DNA from 3 places in the Weizmannia sp. FSL K6-3076 genome. Region 1 is predicted to be linked to each of the others. Evidence: a T-box and tRNA genes for the amino acid it is inferred to sense, from the RefSeq annotation. Region 1 holds a T-box; the other regions hold tRNA genes.
What was found. The T-box of region 1 lies ahead of ileS (isoleucine--tRNA ligase). A T-box ahead of a tRNA ligase gene usually reads a tRNA of that ligase, here a tRNA-Ile.
Positions count from the first base shown of each region.

Region 1 (7,611 bases):
GGTGCTTCAAATGTGAGCGTTTCTCCTGTGCGCGGATGGCGGAAACCGAGTACCCCAGCATGGAGCGCCTGGCCGCCGAAATCAATCGTTTTTTTCGGCCCGTATTTCGGGTCGCCTGCCAAAGGATGGCCGATATACTTCATATGGACGCGGATCTGGTGGGTGCGCCCCGTTTCAAGCCGGCATTCGATAAACGTAAACCGGTCAAACCGTTCCAGCACGCGGAAATGGGTCACCGCGTCTTTTCCGTTATCGACCACGGCCATCCGCTGGCGGTCAGCCGGGTCCCTTCCGATCGGGGCGTCAATGGTGCCGGCTTCATGCGGAATATTGCCGTGAACAAGCGCAAAATATTTGCGGGTTACCGTTTTTTCACTGAGCTGCGCCGCCAGCTTTTCGTGCGCGTAATCGTTTTTGGCCACCATTAACAGCCCGGATGTGTCCTTGTCAATCCGGTGGACAATCCCGGGGCGGAGCACGCCGTTAATACCCGATAGATCTTTGCAGTGGTACATCAGGCCGTTCACAAGCGTCCCTGTAAAATGCCCATTCGACGGATGGACAACCATGCCTTTTGGTTTATTGACGACAAGCACATCGGCATCTTCATAATAGATATCAAGATGCAAGTCTTCCGGTTCAATATCGGGCAATTCCGGCTCCGGCACCTCAATTTCAACCAAGTCGCCTGTTTGCAATCTGTAATTTGCTTTTTCTTTTTTGCCGTTTACGGTAATGTCACCATCTTTAATCCATTGCTGAACTTGTGATCTTGACCATTCTTCCCGGATAGAAGAGACCATTTTATCAAGCCGTTCATTTGCTTCGTGTTCAAGAATGGTGTGATCCATTTTTTCCATCAGTTTTCTCCTTTGTCTTTCTGTCTTCCAAAAGCATCGAAATCAGCAATAATACAACACCAATCGTTAAACTGGCATCCGCCACGTTAAAAATGGCAAAATCATAGCTGCCGAAACGCAAATGGACAAAATCAACCACTTCGCCGCGGAACAGGCGGTCAATAAAGTTGCCGATTGCCCCTCCTAATATAAGGCCGAGGCTGATGCCGACTAGCACCCTATCTTTCGCATATTTTTGTATGTAATAAAGAATGCCGGCAATGACAATTAGGGTAATGAGGTAAAATAGCCACATCTGCCCTTCCAGTATGCTGAAGGCAGCGCCTGTGTTGCGCGTCGATGTGAGAAAAAAGAAACCCGGAATCACTTCGATGCTTTCCCCGAGCGCCATCCCTTTTAAAACGAGCCATTTGGCCAGCTGGTCCAAGATGATCACAATGAGTGCAACCGCATAATAAAAAATAACCAATCGCTTTTCCTCCGCCTGTGTTTACGGCAGGCGCAAAATACCGCCTGGTCCGGAATATATTTCTTTCTGCATTTTAGCATAAACAGCAGGAAGTGAAAAGAACGGACGGCTGGATCTGGTCCGCCCGTTCCTGCCAGCTTCTTTTAGGCGGAAACCATTTTTGCTGATTGAAGTTGCGCAAAAGCAATGCCCTTTTTGACATTTCTTTCTCCCTTTTCTAGTGAATAAGATCGTACGGGACGGTTACTTTGCCGTATGACAGGATGGTTTGCCGGTCCGCAGGCAACAGGGCAGGGATTTCCGCAAGGCCCGGGTCAACTTTCCGGGTGCCGTGAAACCCGTCCAATGCCGCCTCAATCTCTTTCAATTCTTCCTGAACCAGATGTTGCACGAGTTCATGCTTTGCCTCGTACTCGGATAATTCAGCCTGTAGCGATTGCAGCCAAAGTTTCGGATCTTCACGCATCTTCCAACAGCCTCCCCGCGTCTTTGTTGGTTATAGCATTCCCGCAGGCAAGGCTTGTTTGCAGAAAAACGATTTCTAAAAGTAACAAAATCATGCAGCAGCAAACGGTTTTTGCCAGTGAAAATCCGGCGCCGGCAATGGGCTGAAATCCGTTAAAAAAGCCGGTGCTGCATGTCTTCATGCAAGCCCCGGCTTAAAGCTTTACACTTCCCGCATCAATGTTTTTACAACTTGTGCACAGCGCGGGCAGAGCGTCGGATGGTCATGGTCCAGGCCGACTTCCGGCGTTACAACCCAGCACCGTTCGCATGTTTCGCCTTCCGCTTTTTCGACAACAATGGCTGCGTGCTCAAGCTTCAGCGCATTTTCCGGTGCGTCTTCAATGGCACCTGCCACTTCAAATCCCGACACAATGAACAATTGCTTTTTGCTTTCCGAAATGCTGTCAAGCAGTGCTTTCGTCTCCGCATTCACATACAAGGTCACTTTTGCCGTTAGCGATTTTCCGATTACTTTTGCATTCCGCGCTTCTTCCAATGCTTTCAAAACGTCTCCGCGGAGCGCCATAAACGCATTCCATTTTTCCTCAAGCGCCGCAGCATCCGGCAAATCCACATATTCCGGCATATCGGTCAGCTGGACGCTTTCTTCCGCCACACCCGGAATATACTGCCAGACTTCATCGGCTGTATGCGGCAAAATTGGCGACAACAGCTTGGTTAAGGCAACAAGGCATTCATACAAAACGGTTTGCATCGCACGGCGTTCCGGATTGTCTGCAAGTTCGATGTACAGCACGTCTTTTGCAAAATCCATATAGAACGAACTGAGGTCTGTGGCACAGAAATTGTTCACCGCATGATAAATGGTGGCAAATTCGTACCGTTCATAAGCCTCCCGCACTTCCTTTACAAGCTTGTTCAGTTTGACAAGCATAAACCGGTCGACCTCGCGCAAATCTTCATAGGCAACTTGGTGCTGGGCAGGGTCGAAGTCGTTCAGATTGCCGAGCATGAAGCGGAATGTGTTGCGGATTTTCCGATAGACCTCGGACACTTGTTTTAAAATTTCATTGGAAACCCGGACATCTGCCTGATAGTCAACGGAAGCGACCCACAAGCGGATAATGTCAGCCCCCAGCTGTTCAACCACTTTGCCAGGCAAAATCGTATTGCCGAGCGATTTGCTCATCTTCCGGCCTTCGCCGTCCAGCACAAACCCATGGCTTAAAACGCCGTCGTACGGAGCGTGCCCTGTTACCGCCACACTGGTAATAAGCGATGAGTTAAACCAGCCGCGGTACTGGTCGGAACCTTCAAGGTACAAATCAGCCGGCCGTTTCAAGCCTTCCTGTGCAGCCAGCACGCCCTGATGGGAAGAACCGGAATCGAACCAGACGTCCATAATATCCGTTTCTTTTTTAAATACGCCGTTTGGACTCGCCGGATGCGTAAAGCCTTCCGGAAGCAGGTCTTTCGCTTCCCGTTCAAACCAGACGTTTGATCCGTGTTCGCGGAACAGGTCGGATACATGCTGGATGGTTTCTTCCGTGATGATCGCTTCGCCGTTTTCCGCGTAAAAAACAGGGATCGGCACACCCCATGCACGCTGGCGGGAGATACACCAGTCGCCACGGTCGCGGATCATGTTATGCATCCGGAGTTCGCCCCATACAGGCGTCCATTTGACCTCTTCAACGGCTTTCAAAATGTCATCGCGGAACATATCAACCGATGCGAACCATTGCGATGTTGCCCGGAAAATTACCGGTTTTTTCGTCCGCCAGTCATGCGGGTACGAGTGCGTTAAAAATTTCAATTTTAAAAGCGCACCTGCCTGATCCAGTGCTTCACAGATCGGTTTGTTGGCTTTGTCGTAAAACAATCCTTCAAAACCGGGCGCGTCTTTTGTCATCATGCCTTTGTCATCTACAGCACAAATCACATCAAGCCCGTATTTTTTGCCGATGAGAAAGTCATCTTCCCCGTGTCCAGGTGAGGTATGGACGCATCCTGTCCCGCTGTCGGTTGTGACGTGGTCGCCGAGCATGACGAGCGAATCGCGGCCGTACAGCGGATGTTTTGCGACAATGTACTCCAGCTTTTTCCCCGGAACCGTTTGAACGACTTCCGCGTTTTCCCATTCCAAAACGCCGCTTACTTCTTCGAGCAAGGCTTCGGCAATCAGGTATTTCTTGCCGTCCACTTTTACGACAACATAGTTGATCTCCGGATTGACGGCAATGCCGAGGTTTGACGGAATGGTCCAAGGTGTCGTTGTCCAGATGACGATTTTCGTATCCGTATCAAGCACGCCTTTTCCGTCTTTTACGTCGAACGCAACATAAATCGATGGCGATTTAATGTCTTTGTACTCAATTTCTGCATCTGCAAGCGCGGATTCGCTGGAAGGGGACCAGTATACCGGCTTCAGGCCTTTGTAAATATAGCCTTTTTTCGCCATTTCCCCGAATACTTTAATTTGCTCGGCTTCATACGCGGGCCGGAGCGTTAAGTACGGATTTTCCCAGTCGCCGCGCACGCCGAGCCGTTTAAACGCTGTCCGCTGACGGTCGATTTGCTCATGGGCATATTTTTCGCACAGTTTCCTGAATTCGGCAACCGACATCGATTTCCGGTCCACACCTTTTTTTGTCAGTTCCTGCTCTATAGGCAACCCGTGCGTATCCCAGCCCGGTACATAAGGGGCATGGTAACCTGTCATTGATTTGAACCGGTTGATGATGTCTTTCAATGTTTTATTCAGGGCGTGGCCCATATGAAGATCGCCGTTTGCATACGGAGGCCCGTCATGGAGCACAAACAAGGGCCTTCCTTCCGTGCGTTTCATCACCTTTTGATAAATATCCATTTCTTCCCATTTTGCCTGGATTTGCGGCTCTTTTTTCGGCAAATTTCCACGCATCGGGAAATCCGTTTTCGGCATTAAAAGTGTATCTTTGTAATCCATGCTGATCCTCCTGCCTTTTGCATATTGTATTTTGAATTTTTCGTTATGTTCAGCCTTGCCAAAAATCCAATAAAAAAACCTTCCCATCCCCAAAATAGGGACGAGAAGGTTCCCGCGGTACCACCCTAGTAGGCATCCAATATGCCCGCTCGACATCCGTAACGTGGAAGGTCCCGCTTAACTCTACTGGCCTTTTCGGCGTTCAAGGCAAGAACTCAAGGGGGATGTTCAGGCTGCGCGCTTTGCCGGGCTCGCACTGTCCCCGGTTCGCTTGGAAAGCTTTCACAACCCTACTGCCCTGTCATCGTTTTTTCGTATACAGTATTGAATGTATTCCATTATAGTGGACCGTGTTCGGATTCGTCAAGTTTGATTTGCTTCTTCTTCTTCCAGTTCAAACTCCGTAGCATCGACTTCAAATTCCATCAGCTTTTCCCAGTCATCGCTATCAATCAGGTCAAGCTGCGCCTCAATCAGCATTTTAAAGCGCGTCCGGAAGACTTTCGACTGTTTTTTCAGCTCTTCGATTTCGAGCGCAATTTTTCTTGCTTTCGAAAGGGCTTCATTGACAATCCGGTCGGCATTTTTTTCCGCCTCGCGGATGATCAGCTTCGCTTCTTTCTGGGCATTGCCCTTTACTTCTTCCGCCGCTTCCTGGGCAACAACAATCGATTTATTTAAAGTTTCCTCAATGGAAGAAAAATGGCTCAGCCGTTCGTTTAGCGATGCTACTTTATCTTCCAGGTTTTTCTTTTCGCGGATCAGCATTTCGTAATCTTTTATCAGCTGGTCAAGGAATTCATTTACTTCATCTTCATCATAGCCGCGAAACCCTTTGCTGAACTCCTTATTATGTATATCTAAAGGCGTTAAAGGCATGTGGCCACCTCCTGTTCAATTTGCCTTTCGATTGCAAGATTCCCTTCTTTTATATATTATAATGGAATTCGACGATTTTTTGGGAAAATCCTGCTAATCAATCAAATTATTTTAAAATCCCTGCCACCATTCGCCATTTTTCTTTCTTCGTTTTGCCTTCCACCCGGATGAGCCGACTTCTCCCGTATCCCCTGGTTGAAAAAGTATCGCCTTCCCCGCACTGGAACGCCGGGTCTTCCACTGTTTTCCAGTTCACTTTCACAAGCCCGTGCTCAATCAGCATCCGCGTTTTCTGCCTTGAAATGTTATAAACGGCGGACAAAATCGCGTCAAGGCGGAGCGAACTGACGGTGGCTTGTTTTTCAAGCCAGTGTTGTTGCTGCCGGATGGCCTGATCCAACTGCATTTTCGTAAGGGTAACCGGCGTTTTTCCAATTTGCCGGAATTCCATTTGAATAAAGTCCGAAAGTTCCGCTGCCACGAAAAACTGAATGCGCCCTTCCCCGATTAAAATATCCCCGAATTTTTCGCGTTTCAGGCCGAGCGCCATCAGCGAACCAAGCACATGTTTATGTTCAAAGGAAACAAATTTGGCAGGGTAATGGACTTCGAATAAGGCAAGATGGAAGTCGTCCTCATCCGGAGAAAAATAGTCAGGAAAAAGCAGCATTCTTTTCCGCTCACTCTCTCTGTATCCGCCAAAAGCCCGGACAGAGACTGCGCCGTGGTTTCCGATCACCGTGTTGACAATTCTCTGCATGCGCGGATCCAAAAAATCCGTCAGTTCAGGGGCATACGCATCTTCCACGTATTGTTTCCAGGTCAGCACCTGGTCAATAAATTCCTTTTCATCCGGCCGGAAATGCTGGTAAATCGATTCCATTTGTCTGACTCCTTTTAAAAAAAGGAACTGCACAGTCCCTTTTTCTGAAAATGGCTCTTTTTACATGAACCATGAAAAAATTTCCGCAATGCCGGCTCTTGCCAAATCCAGGACAAAAAAAGCGACGATCGGAGAAATATCAATCATGCCGATCGGTGGAATGATTCTGCGGAAAGGGTCGAGATAAGGTTCCGAAACGCGCGCAAACAAACGCCCGATGTCGGTGTCCCTGAGATTAAACCACGACATAAAGATATAAATCAGGAGAATGTAAGAGTAAATTCTCATGAGAAGCAGAATGATCTTTAAAATTGAAAATAAAATTGGATCCATCCGGTTTATGGCCACCTCGTATCGTCATATTCCTGTCCCTGCAGGAATTCAGAAATTTTTCCGGAAACTTCTACGTTATCCGGCGTACAAAGAAAAATATTGCTGCCGACTCTCTGGATATCGCCTGCAATGGCATACACCGTTCCGCTCAGAAAATCGACAATCCGCTTCGCCTGGTCATGCGGCATGCTTTGCAAATTGACGACCACCGCGCGCCTGTTTTTCAAATGGTCGGCAATTTCCTGTGCATCGGCATATACCCGCGGTTCCACCAGAATGACTTTTGAAGACTTTTGGACGCTTTGCAGGCTGACCACATTTTGCCGCGCATGCCGGACCGGTTTCTCAGCGGGCTGCTCGGGTTCTTCATACTCTTTTTCCATCATTTCTTCTTCCTGGTCTTCGTATTCATCATCAAGCAAAAAGAATGACTTAAATTTCGTTTTCAGTCCCATTCCATTACACCTCCGTTTGTTTTCCCTTATCCGACAAGCGCAGTGCCGATTCTGACAAAAGTCGCCCCTTCTTCTACTGCAATTTCAAAGTCGTTGGACATCCCCATCGACAATTCGCGGCACGGAGCGTAATCCAAATGCAGTGATTCAATGTCCTGCTGCAGTTGTTTCAGCCCGCGGAATGTGCGCCGGATGACGTCCTCATCTTCCGTAAGCGGCGCCATCGTCATCAGACCCGCAACGCGAATATGCGGAAAATCCTTCAGTTTGCGGACAAAATCCACCACTTGCCCGGG
Region 1 covers NZ_JBBOWU010000001.1:1,207,514-1,215,124, reverse strand. The annotation lists gene NSS95_RS05525 (RluA family pseudouridine synthase) at 1-860, opposite strand, end outside; gene lspA (signal peptidase II) at 832-1,329, opposite strand; gene NSS95_RS05515 (hypothetical protein) at 1,547-1,795, opposite strand; gene ileS (isoleucine--tRNA ligase) at 1,997-4,765, opposite strand; T-box leader at 4,859-5,079, opposite strand; gene NSS95_RS05505 (DivIVA domain-containing protein) at 5,129-5,644, opposite strand; gene NSS95_RS05500 (YlmH family RNA-binding protein) at 5,751-6,527, opposite strand; gene NSS95_RS05495 (YggT family protein) at 6,588-6,860, opposite strand; gene NSS95_RS05490 (cell division protein SepF) at 6,866-7,315, opposite strand; gene NSS95_RS05485 (YggS family pyridoxal phosphate-dependent enzyme) at 7,342-7,611, opposite strand, start outside.

Region 2 (7,611 bases), 1.2 Mb from region 1:
GACCCAATTTTCAAGCAGGTCATCAAGCTGATTGGCTTTCTGAAGCGTTTCATGCAATTGAAGCCCTGGAGAAAGACATTGTATGCGTAAATGATCTTCCTCATTTATCATAATACTAATATCTTCGCCGCTTGACAAAATAACTGCCCCGTCACCCGCTTCTTCGGCAAGTTGCGGGCTAATCAGGTGTTTCTCCACAAGCACCCTTTTTTCGAGCGGTTTTAATTCGTCCATTTTTAAAAATTCAGCCTGCATTTCAGCCGGAAAATGATTTCGGGCGATATCCTGGATTGTTTTCATAATTTCCCTTGCTTCCTCGCTGGTAAACAAGGACGGGAACCGGTAATTTTTTAAATTTCTTGCCAGACGAACCCGTGTCGTCAGCACAATTTCCGATTCAGGCCCTTGCTCGTTCATCCAGGAGCTGGACGCTTTGTGCAAAAAATGTTCTAAAGACATTATTGTTCCCCTCCTTTTGCTTGAGAAGAACCTTCAAGTGCGCGAATTTGATCGCGGAGTTCTGCTGCTTTTTCAAATTCTTCCTGGCTGATGGCTTCCTGCAACGCCGCCTTTAATTCCTGCAATTTTTTCTTTGTATAAATGGCACCGCCAATCCGTGCAGGTATTTTTCCTTCATGCGCAACGTTGCCGCCATGAAGGCGCTGCAAAATCGGAACAAGCTGGTGCTGAAACGTCTCATAGCAATGCGGGCAGCCTAACCGGCTTGTGTTTAAAAACTGGTTCAATGTCATCCCGCAATGGTTGCAGCGAAGCACATCCGGGTCAGGTGCTGTTTCCTGTTTGAAAAGTTGGATGGCCGGATCAAAATTAAAAAGGCCCGCGAGCAGATTATCGAAGGAAAAGGTTTTCCCCCAATCCGATGAAAACTTTTCCCCCTTCTCCTGCGCGCACTTCTCGCAAAGATGGAATTCCGTTTTCACACCGTTTATAATTTTAGTAAAATGCATCGTTGCCGGCCTTTCATTGCATTCCTGGCAAATCACGGCATACTCACCTCTATTGTTACTTGTATTTTAAGGTCGTTAACATCGATTTCAACATTCTGGCACGCAGTTCATCCCGTTCCGGCAACTGGATGTAGAGCACGGAGCGGTCCATCACGCTGAGCATGATTTTTGCCTCCCGCCTTGAAATCACCTCTTCTTCAACGAGGCGGAGAATGATGGCTTCCGCATTCGACTGGGAGATGACATTGCCGATATGCACAAGCAGCTGGTCAATCAGTTCCGCATCGCTTTCAGGCCGCACTTTCATGATCCGGATATAGCCGCCGCCGCCCCTTTTACTTTCAACAATATACCCTCTTTCAATCGTAAACCGCGTATTGATGACATAATTGATTTGCGAAGGGACACATTGGAACTTATCGGCAATCTCATTGCGTTTTATTTCAAGAATTTCTTTTTCATTCAGTTCCAGAATCCGTTTTAAATATTCCTCTATGATATCCGATATATTTTTCATCAAAGCCACCTCCTGACACCGTCTTTTGACTTTGACTATATTTGACTTTAATTATACATGATTCCCTACAGAAAATGCAACTAGGAAAACTGCCCCTTTTTCAGCATTTCTGTTTGGGGAGACAACCGGATGTTCACGGACCACCCGATGGGACTGCGTGCGCAGCGAGCGGTAAAGATTAACCCAGACAGATTGGGGGTGCGGGTTCATAGGAGGTCGAGCCCTTTGAAAAGCTTTTACTGCTACGGCAGGACAAATCAAAAAGCCCTCGCGTCTGCGGGGACTATTTTTATGCTTTTATTTCTCTATCTAACAAAAGAAGAACTCTATTTTTTAAATCAATTATGTTTTCATCTAACTTGTCAGGTAGTAAATCATTAATACCATCAATTTCTGTACCCAGTTCCAAAATTTCTATTAATTCATTTGAGTAATTTTTTTCCTTCAAAGAATCAATGATACGGTAATTAAAATATCTTTTCTCAGCTTCTTCTATCGAAATTTTCTTATTATATACAGCCTCGATTATACCTAAAACATTCAACAATATATCTTTTTCTTCGGTATTTTTATTAATCATTTTTTAACACTCCAGCCTTTCTTAGTTTTAACATTTTATAAAATCCTTGCATTTAATTTTTTCCGAACCTGTTAGCATCCTTGCCAAATCTAGGAATTTTGCTTATTCAGCAAGCCCTAATTATGCACAATTTTATTACCGCCGTCAATATATTTTTAAAATTTTTAAAAAATTATTATCAGGTTAGTAATATAATCAGATTCAAAAGGTAAATCTTTGTCGTTTTTCTTATGGAAATTTTTATATCTCCCTTATTTACACATTCAAAAAGGCCAGCTGATTCAGCTGGCCTTCTGTTTGCCCGGCAACGTCCTACTCTCGCAGGGGGAAACCCCCAACTACCATCGGCGCTGGAAAGCTTAACTTCCGTGTTCGGGATGGGAACGGGTGTGACCTTTCCGCCATCATCACCGGACCTGTATAATTTTTGGGATGTGTTCCCTGAAAACCGGATGGGAGAAAAAACTGTAAACGGAGAATAGCTTTGGTTTCTAACTTTAAAAATTGTCTAGCTCCAGCGCCTATCGGCTAGCGTATTTCTGCGCTTTCTCCCTACGATAAGCGGGCATCGGCTCGCCTTTAGGGGCTCGCCGTGTTTCCTTTATCTCAGTCGAAAGCTCCGAAATCCATACGCCGATGACCAAGGCGCTTCCGCTTTTCTATTGTCCAGCTCCGGTGCCTAGCCCCTCGAGGTCGAATAACCCGCCCGTCACGGAGCCAAAAGACGGCTCCATGCCGGTCAGAACATTCGCTTGTCGGGGCTAAACAAGGCACCTCCGCTTTTCTGTTTGGTTAAGTCCTCGATCGATTAGTATCCGTCAGCTCCACGCGTCGCCGCGCTTCCACCCCGGACCTATCAACCTGATCATCTTTCAGGGATCTTACCAGTATAAACTGTGGGAAATCTCATCTTGAGGGGGGCTTCATGCTTAGATGCTTTCAGCACTTATCCCTTCCGCACATAGCTACCCAGCGATGCCTTTGGCAAGACAACTGGTACACCAGCGGTGCGTCCATCCCGGTCCTCTCGTACTAAGGACAGCTCCTCTCAAATTTCCTGCGCCCGCGACGGATAGGGACCGAACTGTCTCACGACGTTCTGAACCCAGCTCGCGTACCGCTTTAATGGGCGAACAGCCCAACCCTTGGGACCGACTACAGCCCCAGGATGCGATGAGCCGACATCGAGGTGCCAAACCTCCCCGTCGATGTGGACTCTTGGGGGAGATCAGCCTGTTATCCCCAGGGTAGCTTTTATCCGTTGAGCGATGGCCCTTCCATGCGGAACCACCGGATCACTAAGCCCGACTTTCGTCCCTGCCCGACTTGTAAGTCTCGCAGTCAAGCTCCCTTATGCCTTTACACTCTGCGAATGATTTCCAACCATTCTGAGGGAACCTTTGGGCGCCTCCGTTACCTTTTAGGAGGCGACCGCCCCAGTCAAACTGCCTGCCTGACACTGTCTCCCACCCCGGTAAGGGGTGCGGGTTAGAATTTCAATACAGCCAGGGTAGTATCCCACCGATGCCTCCGCCGAAGCTGGCGCTCCGGTTTCCAAGGCTCCTACCTATCCTGTACAAGCTGTACCAAAATTCAATATCAGGCTGCAGTAAAGCTCCATGGGGTCTTTCCGTCCTGTCGCGGGTAACCTGCATCTTCACAGGTACTATAATTTCACCGAGTCTCTCGTTGAGACAGTGCCCAGATCGTTACACCTTTCGTGCGGGTCAGAACTTACCTGACAAGGAATTTCGCTACCTTAGGACCGTTATAGTTACGGCCGCCGTTTACTGGGGCTTCAGTTCAGAGCTTCGCCTTACGGCTAACCCCTCTCCTTAACCTTCCAGCACCGGGCAGGTGTCAGCCCCTATACTTCGCCTTGCGGCTTCGCAGAGACCTGTGTTTTTGCTAAACAGTCGCCTGGGCCTATTCACTGCGGCTTCCCGGGGCATACACCCCAAAAAGCACCCCTTCTCCCGAAGTTACGGGGTCATTTTGCCGAGTTCCTTAACGAGAGTTCTCTCGCTCACCTTAGGATTCTCTCCTCGCCTACCTGTGTCGGTTTGCGGTACGGGCGCCTTTCACCTCACTAGAGGCTTTTCTTGGCAGTGTGGAATCAGGAACTTCGGTACTAAAATTTCCCTCGCCATCACAGCTCCGCCTTGGCGCGAAGGATTTGCCTCCGCACCGGCCTAACTGCTTGGACGCGATCAACCAGTGTCGCGCTTGCCCTATCCTCCTGCGTCCCCCCATCGTTCAAACGGTGAAGAGGCGGTACAGGAATATCAACCTGTTGTCCATCGCCTACGCCTTTCGGCCTCGGCTTAGGCCCCGACTAACCCTGAGCGGACGAGCCTTCCTCAGGAAACCTTAGGCATTCGGTGGAAGGGATTCTCACCCTTCTTTCGCTACTCATACCGGCATTCTCACTTCTAAGCGCTCCACCGGTCCTTCCGGTCCGGCTTCAACGCCCTTAGAACGCTCTCCTACCACGGACACCATACGGTGTCCATCCGCAGCTTCGGTGATACGTTTAGCCCCGGTACATTTTCGGCGCAGCGTCACTCGACCAGTGAGCTATTACGCACTCTTTAAATGATGGCTGCTTCTAAGCCAACATCCTGGTTGTCTAAGCAACGCCACATCCTTTTCCACTTAACGTATACTTTGGGACCTTAGCTGGCGGTCCGGGCTGTTTCCCTTTCGACCATGGATCTTATCACTCACAGTCTGACTCCCAAGCATAAGTTTTTGGCATTCGGAGTTTGTCTGAATTCGGTAACCCGATGAGGGCCCCTCGTCCAAACAGTGCTCTACCTCCAAAACTCTTCGCTTGAGGCTAGCCCTAAAGCTATTTCGGAGAGAACCAGCTATCTCCAAGTTCGATTGGAATTTCTCCGCTACCCACACCTCATCCCCGCACTTTTCAACGTGCGTGGGTTCGGGCCTCCAGCAAGTGTTACCTTGCCTTCACCCTGGACATGGGTAGATCACCTGGTTTCGGGTCTGCGGCCTCATACTCTTTCGCCCTGTTCAGACTCGCTTTCGCTGCGGCTCCGCTTCTTCAGCTTAACCTTGCATGAGACCGTAACTCGCCGGTTCATTCTACAAAAGGCACGCCATCACCCGTTAACGGGCTCTGACTACTTGTAGGCACACGGTTTCAGGATCTCTTTCACTCCCCTCCCGGGGTGCTTTTCACCTTTCCCTCACGGTACTGGTTCACTATCGGTCACTAGGGAGTATTTAGCCTTGGGAGATGGTCCTCCCGGATTCCGGCGGGATTCCTCGTGTCCCGCCGTACTCAGGATCCACTCGGGAGAGAACGAAGTGTCAGTTACAGGGCTTTTACCTTCTCCGGCAGGCCTTTCCAGGCCGCTTCACTTAACCTGTTCTTTTGTAACTCCCATATGAGTGTCCTACAACCCCGGAAGGCAAGCCTTCCGGTTTGGGCTGTTTCCTGTTCGCTCGCCGCTACTTGGGAAATCGCAATTGCTTTCTCTTCCTCCGGGTACTGAGATGTTTCAGTTCCCCGGGTGTGCCCTTCCTGCCCTATGGATTCAGGCAGGAATCCTGTCCGATTAAAGACAGGGGGTTTCCCCATTCGGAAATCTCCGGATCAAAGCTTACGTACAGCTCCCCGGAGCATATCGGTGTTTGTACCGTCCTTCATCGGCTCCTAGTGCCAAGGCATTCACCGTGCGCCCTTTCTAACTTAACCATAAAAAGGTTTAAATCCAAAAATAAGCGATTCTCGGTTTACTTGGTTTGTTTCTCCTATCCGGTTTTCAAAGAACACATTTATAAAGGTGGAGCCTAGCGGGATCGAACCGCTGACCTCCTGCGTGCAAAGCAGGCGCTCTCCCAGCTGAGCTAAGGCCCCAATCATTAAGGAATGGTGGGCCTGAATGGACTTGAACCATCGACCTCACGCTTATCAGGCGTGCGCTCTAACCAGCTGAGCTACAGGCCCTTAATGAAAGGAAATATAAGGAAGGATTGAACCTTCAAAACTGAACAAAACGGAAACGTCAAACTTGATTTTGGAAAACGAAGTTTTCCTTTTATTCCTTAGAAAGGAGGTGATCCAGCCGCACCTTCCGATACGGCTACCTTGTTACGACTTCACCCCAATCATCTGTCCCACCTTCGGCGGCTGGCTCCGTAAAGGTTACCTCACCGACTTCGGGTGTTACAAACTCTCGTGGTGTGACGGGCGGTGTGTACAAGGCCCGGGAACGTATTCACCGCGGCATGCTGATCCGCGATTACTAGCGATTCCGGCTTCATGCAGGCGGGTTGCAGCCTGCAATCCGAACTGGGAATGGTTTTCTGGGATTGGCTTAACCTCGCGGTCTCGCAGCCCTTTGTACCATCCATTGTAGCACGTGTGTAGCCCAGGTCATAAGGGGCATGATGATTTGACGTCATCCCCACCTTCCTCCGGTTTGTCACCGGCAGTCACCTTAGAGTGCCCAACTGAATGCTGGCAACTAAGGTCAAGGGTTGCGCTCGTTGCGGGACTTAACCCAACATCTCACGACACGAGCTGACGACAACCATGCACCACCTGTCACTCTGTCCCCCGAAGGGGAAGGCCCTGTCTCCAGGGAGGTCAGAGGATGTCAAGACCTGGTAAGGTTCTTCGCGTTGCTTCGAATTAAACCACATGCTCCACCGCTTGTGCGGGCCCCCGTCAATTCCTTTGAGTTTCAGCCTTGCGGCCGTACTCCCCAGGCGGAGTGCTTAATGCGTTAGCTGCAGCACTAAAGGGCGGAAACCCTCTAACACTTAGCACTCATCGTTTACGGCGTGGACTACCAGGGTATCTAATCCTGTTTGCTCCCCACGCTTTCGCGCCTCAGCGTCAGTTACAGACCAGAGAGCCGCCTTCGCCACTGGTGTTCCTCCACATCTCTACGCATTTCACCGCTACACGTGGAATTCCACTCTCCTCTTCTGCACTCAAGCCTCCCAGTTTCCAATGACCGCTTGCGGTTGAGCCGCAAGATTTCACATCAGACTTAAGAAGCCGCCTGCGCGCGCTTTACGCCCAATAATTCCGGACAACGCTTGCCACCTACGTATTACCGCGGCTGCTGGCACGTAGTTAGCCGTGGCTTTCTGGCCGGGTACCGTCAAGGCGCCGCCCTGTTCGAACGGCACTTGTTCTTCCCCGGCAACAGAGTTTTACGACCCGAAGGCCTTCTTCACTCACGCGGCGTTGCTCCGTCAGACTTTCGTCCATTGCGGAAGATTCCCTACTGCTGCCTCCCGTAGGAGTTTGGGCCGTGTCTCAGTCCCAATGTGGCCGATCACCCTCTCAGGTCGGCTACGCATCGTTGCCTTGGTGAGCCGTTACCCCACCAACTAGCTAATGCGCCGCGGGCCCATCTGTAAGTGACAGCAAAAGCCGTCTTTCCTTTTTCCTCCATGCGGAGGAAAAAACTATCCGGTATTAGCCCCGGTTTCCCGGCGTTATCCCGATCTTACAGGCAGGTTGCCCACGTGTTACTCACCCGTCCGCCGCTAACCTTTTAAAAGCA
Region 2 covers NZ_JBBOWU010000001.1:17,685-25,295, reverse strand. The annotation lists gene NSS95_RS00135 (protein arginine kinase) at 1-459, opposite strand, end outside; gene NSS95_RS00130 (UvrB/UvrC motif-containing protein) at 459-1,004, opposite strand; gene NSS95_RS00125 (CtsR family transcriptional regulator) at 1,024-1,488, opposite strand; gene NSS95_RS00120 (DUF3969 family protein) at 1,775-2,065, opposite strand; rRNA gene rrf (5S ribosomal RNA) at 2,365-2,480, opposite strand; rRNA gene NSS95_RS00110 (23S ribosomal RNA) at 2,854-5,786, opposite strand; tRNA gene NSS95_RS00105 (tRNA-Ala) at 5,876-5,948, opposite strand; tRNA gene NSS95_RS00100 (tRNA-Ile) at 5,962-6,038, opposite strand; rRNA gene NSS95_RS00095 (16S ribosomal RNA) at 6,141-7,611, opposite strand, start outside.
Region 2: it encodes a tRNA-Ile, which carries the amino acid that the T-box ahead of ileS (isoleucine--tRNA ligase) is inferred to sense. The anticodon was not compared.

Region 3 (7,611 bases), 2.3 Mb from region 1:
AATGTAGATGCGCCCTATGTTAAGGAAGACCTTTGTTTTTGCTTGCTTCCTTAACGTAGACGCGCTCTATGTAAAGAAAGACCGCCTTTTTTCCGCGCTTCCTTAACGTAGATGCGCTCTAAGTGAAGGAAGATCTTCGTTTTTGTTTGCTTCCTTAACATAGAGGGGCTCTATGTAAAGAAAGGCCTTCGTTTTTCGACGCTTCCTTAACGTAGACGGGCTCTATGTTCAATTTACTTTTTGCACTTTTTGAGATGTTTTCTTAATTCCTTTCGTTACTCTAAAAATTCCCGTTCCTGTACGTAATATCATATCCATGGGAAACCTCTCTCTAGATGTTCATTTCAAGGTGTACATTTAGATAATAGAGTGTCTTCCCATTTTTTCACTTATCTGCCCCTCCGAGTAAAATTTTACATATACTCGGCATTTATCTTCCCTTATCGTTGGGCTACGTCCTTCATACGATTGAAGCGAGGATGGTAAAAGAAATAAAAAAACCACAGACCATTTGTCTGCGGTTCTCTTTTGGCCCGGCAACGTCCTACTCTCGCAGGGGGAAACCCCCAACTACCATCGGCGCTGGAAAGCTTAACTTCCGTGTTCGGGATGGGAACGGGTGTGACCTTTCCGCCATCATCACCGGACCTGTATAATTTTTGGGATGTGTTCCCTGAAAACCGGATGGGAGAAAAAACTGTAAACGGAGAACGCGTTTCTAACTTTGAGAATTGTCTAGCTCCAGTGCACCTTTTTCAAGGCGCCCTTCGCTTTTCTATTTGGTTAAGTCCTCGATCGATTAGTATCCGTCAGCTCCACGCGTCGCCGCGCTTCCACCCCGGACCTATCAACCTGATCATCTTTCAGGGATCTTACCAGTATAAACTGTGGGAAATCTCATCTTGAGGGGGGCTTCATGCTTAGATGCTTTCAGCACTTATCCCTTCCGCACATAGCTACCCAGCGATGCCTTTGGCAAGACAACTGGTACACCAGCGGTGCGTCCATCCCGGTCCTCTCGTACTAAGGACAGCTCCTCTCAAATTTCCTGCGCCCGCGACGGATAGGGACCGAACTGTCTCACGACGTTCTGAACCCAGCTCGCGTACCGCTTTAATGGGCGAACAGCCCAACCCTTGGGACCGACTACAGCCCCAGGATGCGATGAGCCGACATCGAGGTGCCAAACCTCCCCGTCGATGTGGACTCTTGGGGGAGATCAGCCTGTTATCCCCAGGGTAGCTTTTATCCGTTGAGCGATGGCCCTTCCATGCGGAACCACCGGATCACTAAGCCCGACTTTCGTCCCTGCTCGACTTGTAAGTCTCGCAGTCAAGCTCCCTTATGCCTTTACACTCTGCGAATGATTTCCAACCATTCTGAGGGAACCTTTGGGCGCCTCCGTTACCTTTTAGGAGGCGACCGCCCCAGTCAAACTGCCTGCCTGACACTGTCTCCCACCCCGGTAAGGGGTGCGGGTTAGAATTTCAATACAGCCAGGGTAGTATCCCACCGATGCCTCCGCCGAAGCTGGCGCTCCGGTTTCCAAGGCTCCTACCTATCCTGTACAAGCTGTACCAAAATTCAATATCAGGCTGCAGTAAAGCTCCATGGGGTCTTTCCGTCCTGTCGCGGGTAACCTGCATCTTCACAGGTACTATAATTTCACCGAGTCTCTCGTTGAGACAGTGCCCAGATCGTTACACCTTTCGTGCGGGTCAGAACTTACCTGACAAGGAATTTCGCTACCTTAGGACCGTTATAGTTACGGCCGCCGTTTACTGGGGCTTCAGTTCAGAGCTTCGCCTTACGGCTAACCCCTCTCCTTAACCTTCCAGCACCGGGCAGGTGTCAGCCCCTATACTTCGCCTTGCGGCTTCGCAGAGACCTGTGTTTTTGCTAAACAGTCGCCTGGGCCTATTCACTGCGGCTTCCCGGGGCATACACCCCAAAAAGCACCCCTTCTCCCGAAGTTACGGGGTCATTTTGCCGAGTTCCTTAACGAGAGTTCTCTCGCTCACCTTAGGATTCTCTCCTCGCCTACCTGTGTCGGTTTGCGGTACGGGCGCCTTTCACCTCACTAGAGGCTTTTCTTGGCAGTGTGGAATCAGGAACTTCGGTACTAAAATTTCCCTCGCCATCACAGCTCCGCCTTGGCGCGAAGGATTTGCCTCCGCACCGGCCTAACTGCTTGGACGCGATCAACCAGTGTCGCGCTTGCCCTATCCTCCTGCGTCCCCCCATCGTTCAAACGGTGAAGAGGCGGTACAGGAATATCAACCTGTTGTCCATCGCCTACGCCTTTCGGCCTCGGCTTAGGCCCCGACTAACCCTGAGCGGACGAGCCTTCCTCAGGAAACCTTAGGCATTCGGTGGAAGGGATTCTCACCCTTCTTTCGCTACTCATACCGGCATTCTCACTTCTAAGCGCTCCACCGGTCCTTCCGGTCCGGCTTCAACGCCCTTAGAACGCTCTCCTACCACGGACACCATACGGTGTCCATCCGCAGCTTCGGTGATACGTTTAGCCCCGGTACATTTTCGGCGCAGCGTCACTCGACCAGTGAGCTATTACGCACTCTTTAAATGATGGCTGCTTCTAAGCCAACATCCTGGTTGTCTAAGCAACGCCACATCCTTTTCCACTTAACGTATACTTTGGGACCTTAGCTGGCGGTCTGGGCTGTTTCCCTTTCGACCATGGATCTTATCACTCACAGTCTGACTCCCAAGCATAAGTTTTTGGCATTCGGAGTTTGTCTGAATTCGGTAACCCGATGAGGGCCCCTCGTCCAAACAGTGCTCTACCTCCAAAACTCTTCGCTTGAGGCTAGCCCTAAAGCTATTTCGGAGAGAACCAGCTATCTCCAAGTTCGATTGGAATTTCTCCGCTACCCACACCTCATCCCCGCACTTTTCAACGTGCGTGGGTTCGGGCCTCCAGCAAGTGTTACCTTGCCTTCACCCTGGACATGGGTAGATCACCTGGTTTCGGGTCTGCGGCCTCATACTCTTTCGCCCTGTTCAGACTCGCTTTCGCTGCGGCTCCGCTTCTTCAGCTTAACCTTGCATGAGACCGTAACTCGCCGGTTCATTCTACAAAAGGCACGCCATCACCCGTTAACGGGCTCTGACTACTTGTAGGCACACGGTTTCAGGATCTCTTTCACTCCCCTCCCGGGGTGCTTTTCACCTTTCCCTCACGGTACTGGTTCACTATCGGTCACTAGGGAGTATTTAGCCTTGGGAGATGGTCCTCCCGGATTCCGGCGGGATTCCTCGTGTCCCGCCGTACTCAGGATCCACTCGGGAGAGAACGAAGTGTCAGTTACAGGGCTTTTACCTTCTCCGGCAGGCCTTTCCAGGCCGCTTCACTTAACCTGTTCTTTTGTAACTCCCATATGAGTGTCCTACAACCCCGGAAGGCAAGCCTTCCGGTTTGGGCTGTTTCCTGTTCGCTCGCCGCTACTTGGGAAATCGCAATTGCTTTCTCTTCCTCCGGGTACTGAGATGTTTCAGTTCCCCGGGTGTGCCCTTCCTGCCCTATGGATTCAGGCAGGAATCCTGTCCGATTAAAGACAGGGGGTTTCCCCATTCGGAAATCTCCGGATCAAAGCTTACGTACAGCTCCCCGGAGCATATCGGTGTTTGTACCGTCCTTCATCGGCTCCTAGTGCCAAGGCATTCACCGTGCGCCCTTTCTAACTTAACCATAAAAAGGTTTAAATCCAAAAATAAGCGATTCTCGGTTTACTTGGTTTGTTTCTCCTATCCGGTTTTCAAAGAACACATTTATAAAGGTGGAGCCTAGCGGGATCGAACCGCTGACCTCCTGCGTGCAAAGCAGGCGCTCTCCCAGCTGAGCTAAGGCCCCGATCATTAAGGAATGGTGGGCCTGAATGGACTTGAACCATCGACCTCACGCTTATCAGGCGTGCGCTCTAACCAGCTGAGCTACAGGCCCTTAATGAAAGGAAATATAAGGAAGGATTGAACCTTCAAAACTGAACAAAACGGAAACATCAAACTTAATTTTGGAAAACGAAGTTTTCCTTAATTTCCTTAGAAAGGAGGTGATCCAGCCGCACCTTCCGATACGGCTACCTTGTTACGACTTCACCCCAATCATCTGTCCCACCTTCGGCGGCTGGCTCCGTAAAGGTTACCTCACCGACTTCGGGTGTTACAAACTCTCGTGGTGTGACGGGCGGTGTGTACAAGGCCCGGGAACGTATTCACCGCGGCATGCTGATCCGCGATTACTAGCGATTCCGGCTTCATGCAGGCGGGTTGCAGCCTGCAATCCGAACTGGGAATGGTTTTCTGGGATTGGCTTAACCTCGCGGTCTCGCAGCCCTTTGTACCATCCATTGTAGCACGTGTGTAGCCCAGGTCATAAGGGGCATGATGATTTGACGTCATCCCCACCTTCCTCCGGTTTGTCACCGGCAGTCACCTTAGAGTGCCCAACTGAATGCTGGCAACTAAGGTCAAGGGTTGCGCTCGTTGCGGGACTTAACCCAACATCTCACGACACGAGCTGACGACAACCATGCACCACCTGTCACTCTGTCCCCCGAAGGGGAAGGCCCTGTCTCCAGGGAGGTCAGAGGATGTCAAGACCTGGTAAGGTTCTTCGCGTTGCTTCGAATTAAACCACATGCTCCACCGCTTGTGCGGGCCCCCGTCAATTCCTTTGAGTTTCAGCCTTGCGGCCGTACTCCCCAGGCGGAGTGCTTAATGCGTTAGCTGCAGCACTAAAGGGCGGAAACCCTCTAACACTTAGCACTCATCGTTTACGGCGTGGACTACCAGGGTATCTAATCCTGTTTGCTCCCCACGCTTTCGCGCCTCAGCGTCAGTTACAGACCAGAGAGCCGCCTTCGCCACTGGTGTTCCTCCACATCTCTACGCATTTCACCGCTACACGTGGAATTCCACTCTCCTCTTCTGCACTCAAGCCTCCCAGTTTCCAATGACCGCTTGCGGTTGAGCCGCAAGATTTCACATCAGACTTAAGAAGCCGCCTGCGCGCGCTTTACGCCCAATAATTCCGGACAACGCTTGCCACCTACGTATTACCGCGGCTGCTGGCACGTAGTTAGCCGTGGCTTTCTGGCCGGGTACCGTCAAGGCGCCGCCCTGTTCGAACGGCACTTGTTCTTCCCCGGCAACAGAGTTTTACGACCCGAAGGCCTTCTTCACTCACGCGGCGTTGCTCCGTCAGACTTTCGTCCATTGCGGAAGATTCCCTACTGCTGCCTCCCGTAGGAGTTTGGGCCGTGTCTCAGTCCCAATGTGGCCGATCACCCTCTCAGGTCGGCTACGCATCGTTGCCTTGGTGAGCCGTTACCCCACCAACTAGCTAATGCGCCGCGGGCCCATCTGTAAGTGACAGCAAAAGCCGTCTTTCCTTTTTCCTCCATGCGGAGGAAAAAACTATCCGGTATTAGCCCCGGTTTCCCGGCGTTATCCCGATCTTACAGGCAGGTTGCCCACGTGTTACTCACCCGTCCGCCGCTAACCTTTTAAAAGCAAGCTTTTAAAAGGTCCGCACGACTTGCATGTATTAGGCACGCCGCCAGCGTTCGTCCTGAGCCAGGATCAAACTCTCAGTAAAGATGTTTGATAAAAGCTCAAAAAGAATTTGACGTTTCGTTTTGTCCAGTTTTCAAGGAACAATCACATCTTGTGACGACTTTTATATCATAACATATCCGGCAGCTTGTGTCAACAAAAAAAGCAAATCAACAAGCAACCATAAAAAGCACAATTTCTATTATACTCGTTATGCAGTAAATTGCAAGTACTTTTTTCGGTTCGCGCAACAAAATCCTATACAATGCACAAAATCTAAATAAATTGAACTTAAGGTTTTTACGTAAAATCAATTATGCTCCGGATAGATATTGTTTCTGGCAATACATAAAGTAATAAATTTATCTCTCCTGAAGGCTTCCGCTGGTACGACAATAAATACGGCATCGGTGTCTAAGGGTTATCCAAACAAAATATAATAAGGCTTCTATTTTGGCCGGTTTCTGCTTTTCAAACCTCACCGGATTAATTCTGTAATAAACAAATCAGGCCGGCTTTCCAAATCCACCATTTCATTGCTGCTTAAAATTTTTACAAGCGGTTTAATGGGAGCGGACGGTTTCATGTAAAGCACTTCTGCTTCTTCATTGTTGGATAAAAAGACCTTTGATCCAATCGTTAAATGGGCAACAAGGCTAATTAATGCATGGATCACAGCAATATCGAACTCTCCGAAGTGATCCTCCAGCAGCTCTTCAATGGCCTGAAACGGGATTTTCTTCTTTTTATAAATATGGTCGCATACGATGGCATGGTATACATCCGCAACGGCAACAATTCTTGACAGGATCGGAATTCTGTCCGGTTTTTCACCAAATGGATAGCCGCTTTTGTCAAGACGTTCATGATGCTGTAAAATTGCGAGTTTCGTTTCGGATTTCAAAAGGGGCGAGTGCTGGACCATTTTTAGCCCGTATACAGGATGGTTCCTGATTTCTTCGTATTCTTCTTCTGTTAAGGAGGCTGATTTTCTCAGCAAAGGCGCAGGGATTTTTGCCATGCCGGCATCTGCGAGGCAGCCCGCCAATGCAGCCTGATAGCAAGTTCCCTTCCCGAGTTGCAGTTTTTGGGCGATTGCGCCGCTTAACAGTCCGACCGAGACGGCATGATGATAGATGTATTCCTCTTTTGTTGCATATTGATGAATAATGCGGATTTTCCCGGGATCCTGTTCGATCAATTCAAAAAGCGGAATAAAAAAATCCCTCACTTCCCCTACACTGACTTTGGAACCGGACTGCCAGCTTTGAAACATTTTCTTGTAACTGCCAACCGCAGCCGTGTACTGCTCCCGGAATGCTTCTGGCACTGTTGCCGTTTCCTGACTTTCTTCCCTCGTGCTCTCTTTCGTCTCTTTACGGCTATTGGAACGGCCCACATCCACTTCTTCTATCCCGAATGCTTTCAAAATATGAATCATTTTCTGCGTTAAAAGGGTTCCTTTTGGCATAATGGGGTGAGCCGTTTTCCCCATAACATCCTCAGCCAAACAATAGCCGGGGACGAGATCGACTACTTTTATCTTCAAGTTTTTCTCCCTCCGTCAACAAGCAACTGTGCTGCCCATATTTTATCAAAAAAAAGAAGCATTGTGTGCAATGCTTCCTGAGATTTCTTATTCCTCCCCGGTTTCTTCCACCGGATCCACATGATTTTCTTCTTCATCTTTTTCCACTTTTGCGACTGTCGCAACATATTCTTCGTCACCAAGACGGATCAGTTTGACACCCATTGTATTTCTGCCGAGCACCGAAATATCCCCGACAGCCATCCGGATCAGCACGCCGCCTGCTGTAATGAGCATGATGTCTTCTTCTCCCGTTACCGTCTTCACAGCAACAAGTGGCCCGTTCTTGCTTGTGATATTGCAGGTTTTCAAACCTTTTCCGCCCCGGCTCTGGATGCGGTACTCGCTTCCCTTTGTCCGTTTTCCATAGCCGTTTTTGGTCACAATAAGCACATCATCGTTTTCTTCCAGAATCTCCATGCCGACCACTTCATCATCGCCGCTTA
Region 3 covers NZ_JBBOWU010000001.1:3,509,959-3,517,569, reverse strand. The annotation lists rRNA gene rrf (5S ribosomal RNA) at 532-647, opposite strand; rRNA gene NSS95_RS16625 (23S ribosomal RNA) at 780-3,712, opposite strand; tRNA gene NSS95_RS16620 (tRNA-Ala) at 3,802-3,874, opposite strand; tRNA gene NSS95_RS16615 (tRNA-Ile) at 3,888-3,964, opposite strand; rRNA gene NSS95_RS16610 (16S ribosomal RNA) at 4,067-5,620, opposite strand; gene NSS95_RS16605 (HD-GYP domain-containing protein) at 6,056-7,126, opposite strand; gene gyrA (DNA gyrase subunit A) at 7,214-7,611, opposite strand, start outside.
Region 3: it encodes a tRNA-Ile, which carries the amino acid that the T-box ahead of ileS (isoleucine--tRNA ligase) is inferred to sense. The anticodon was not compared.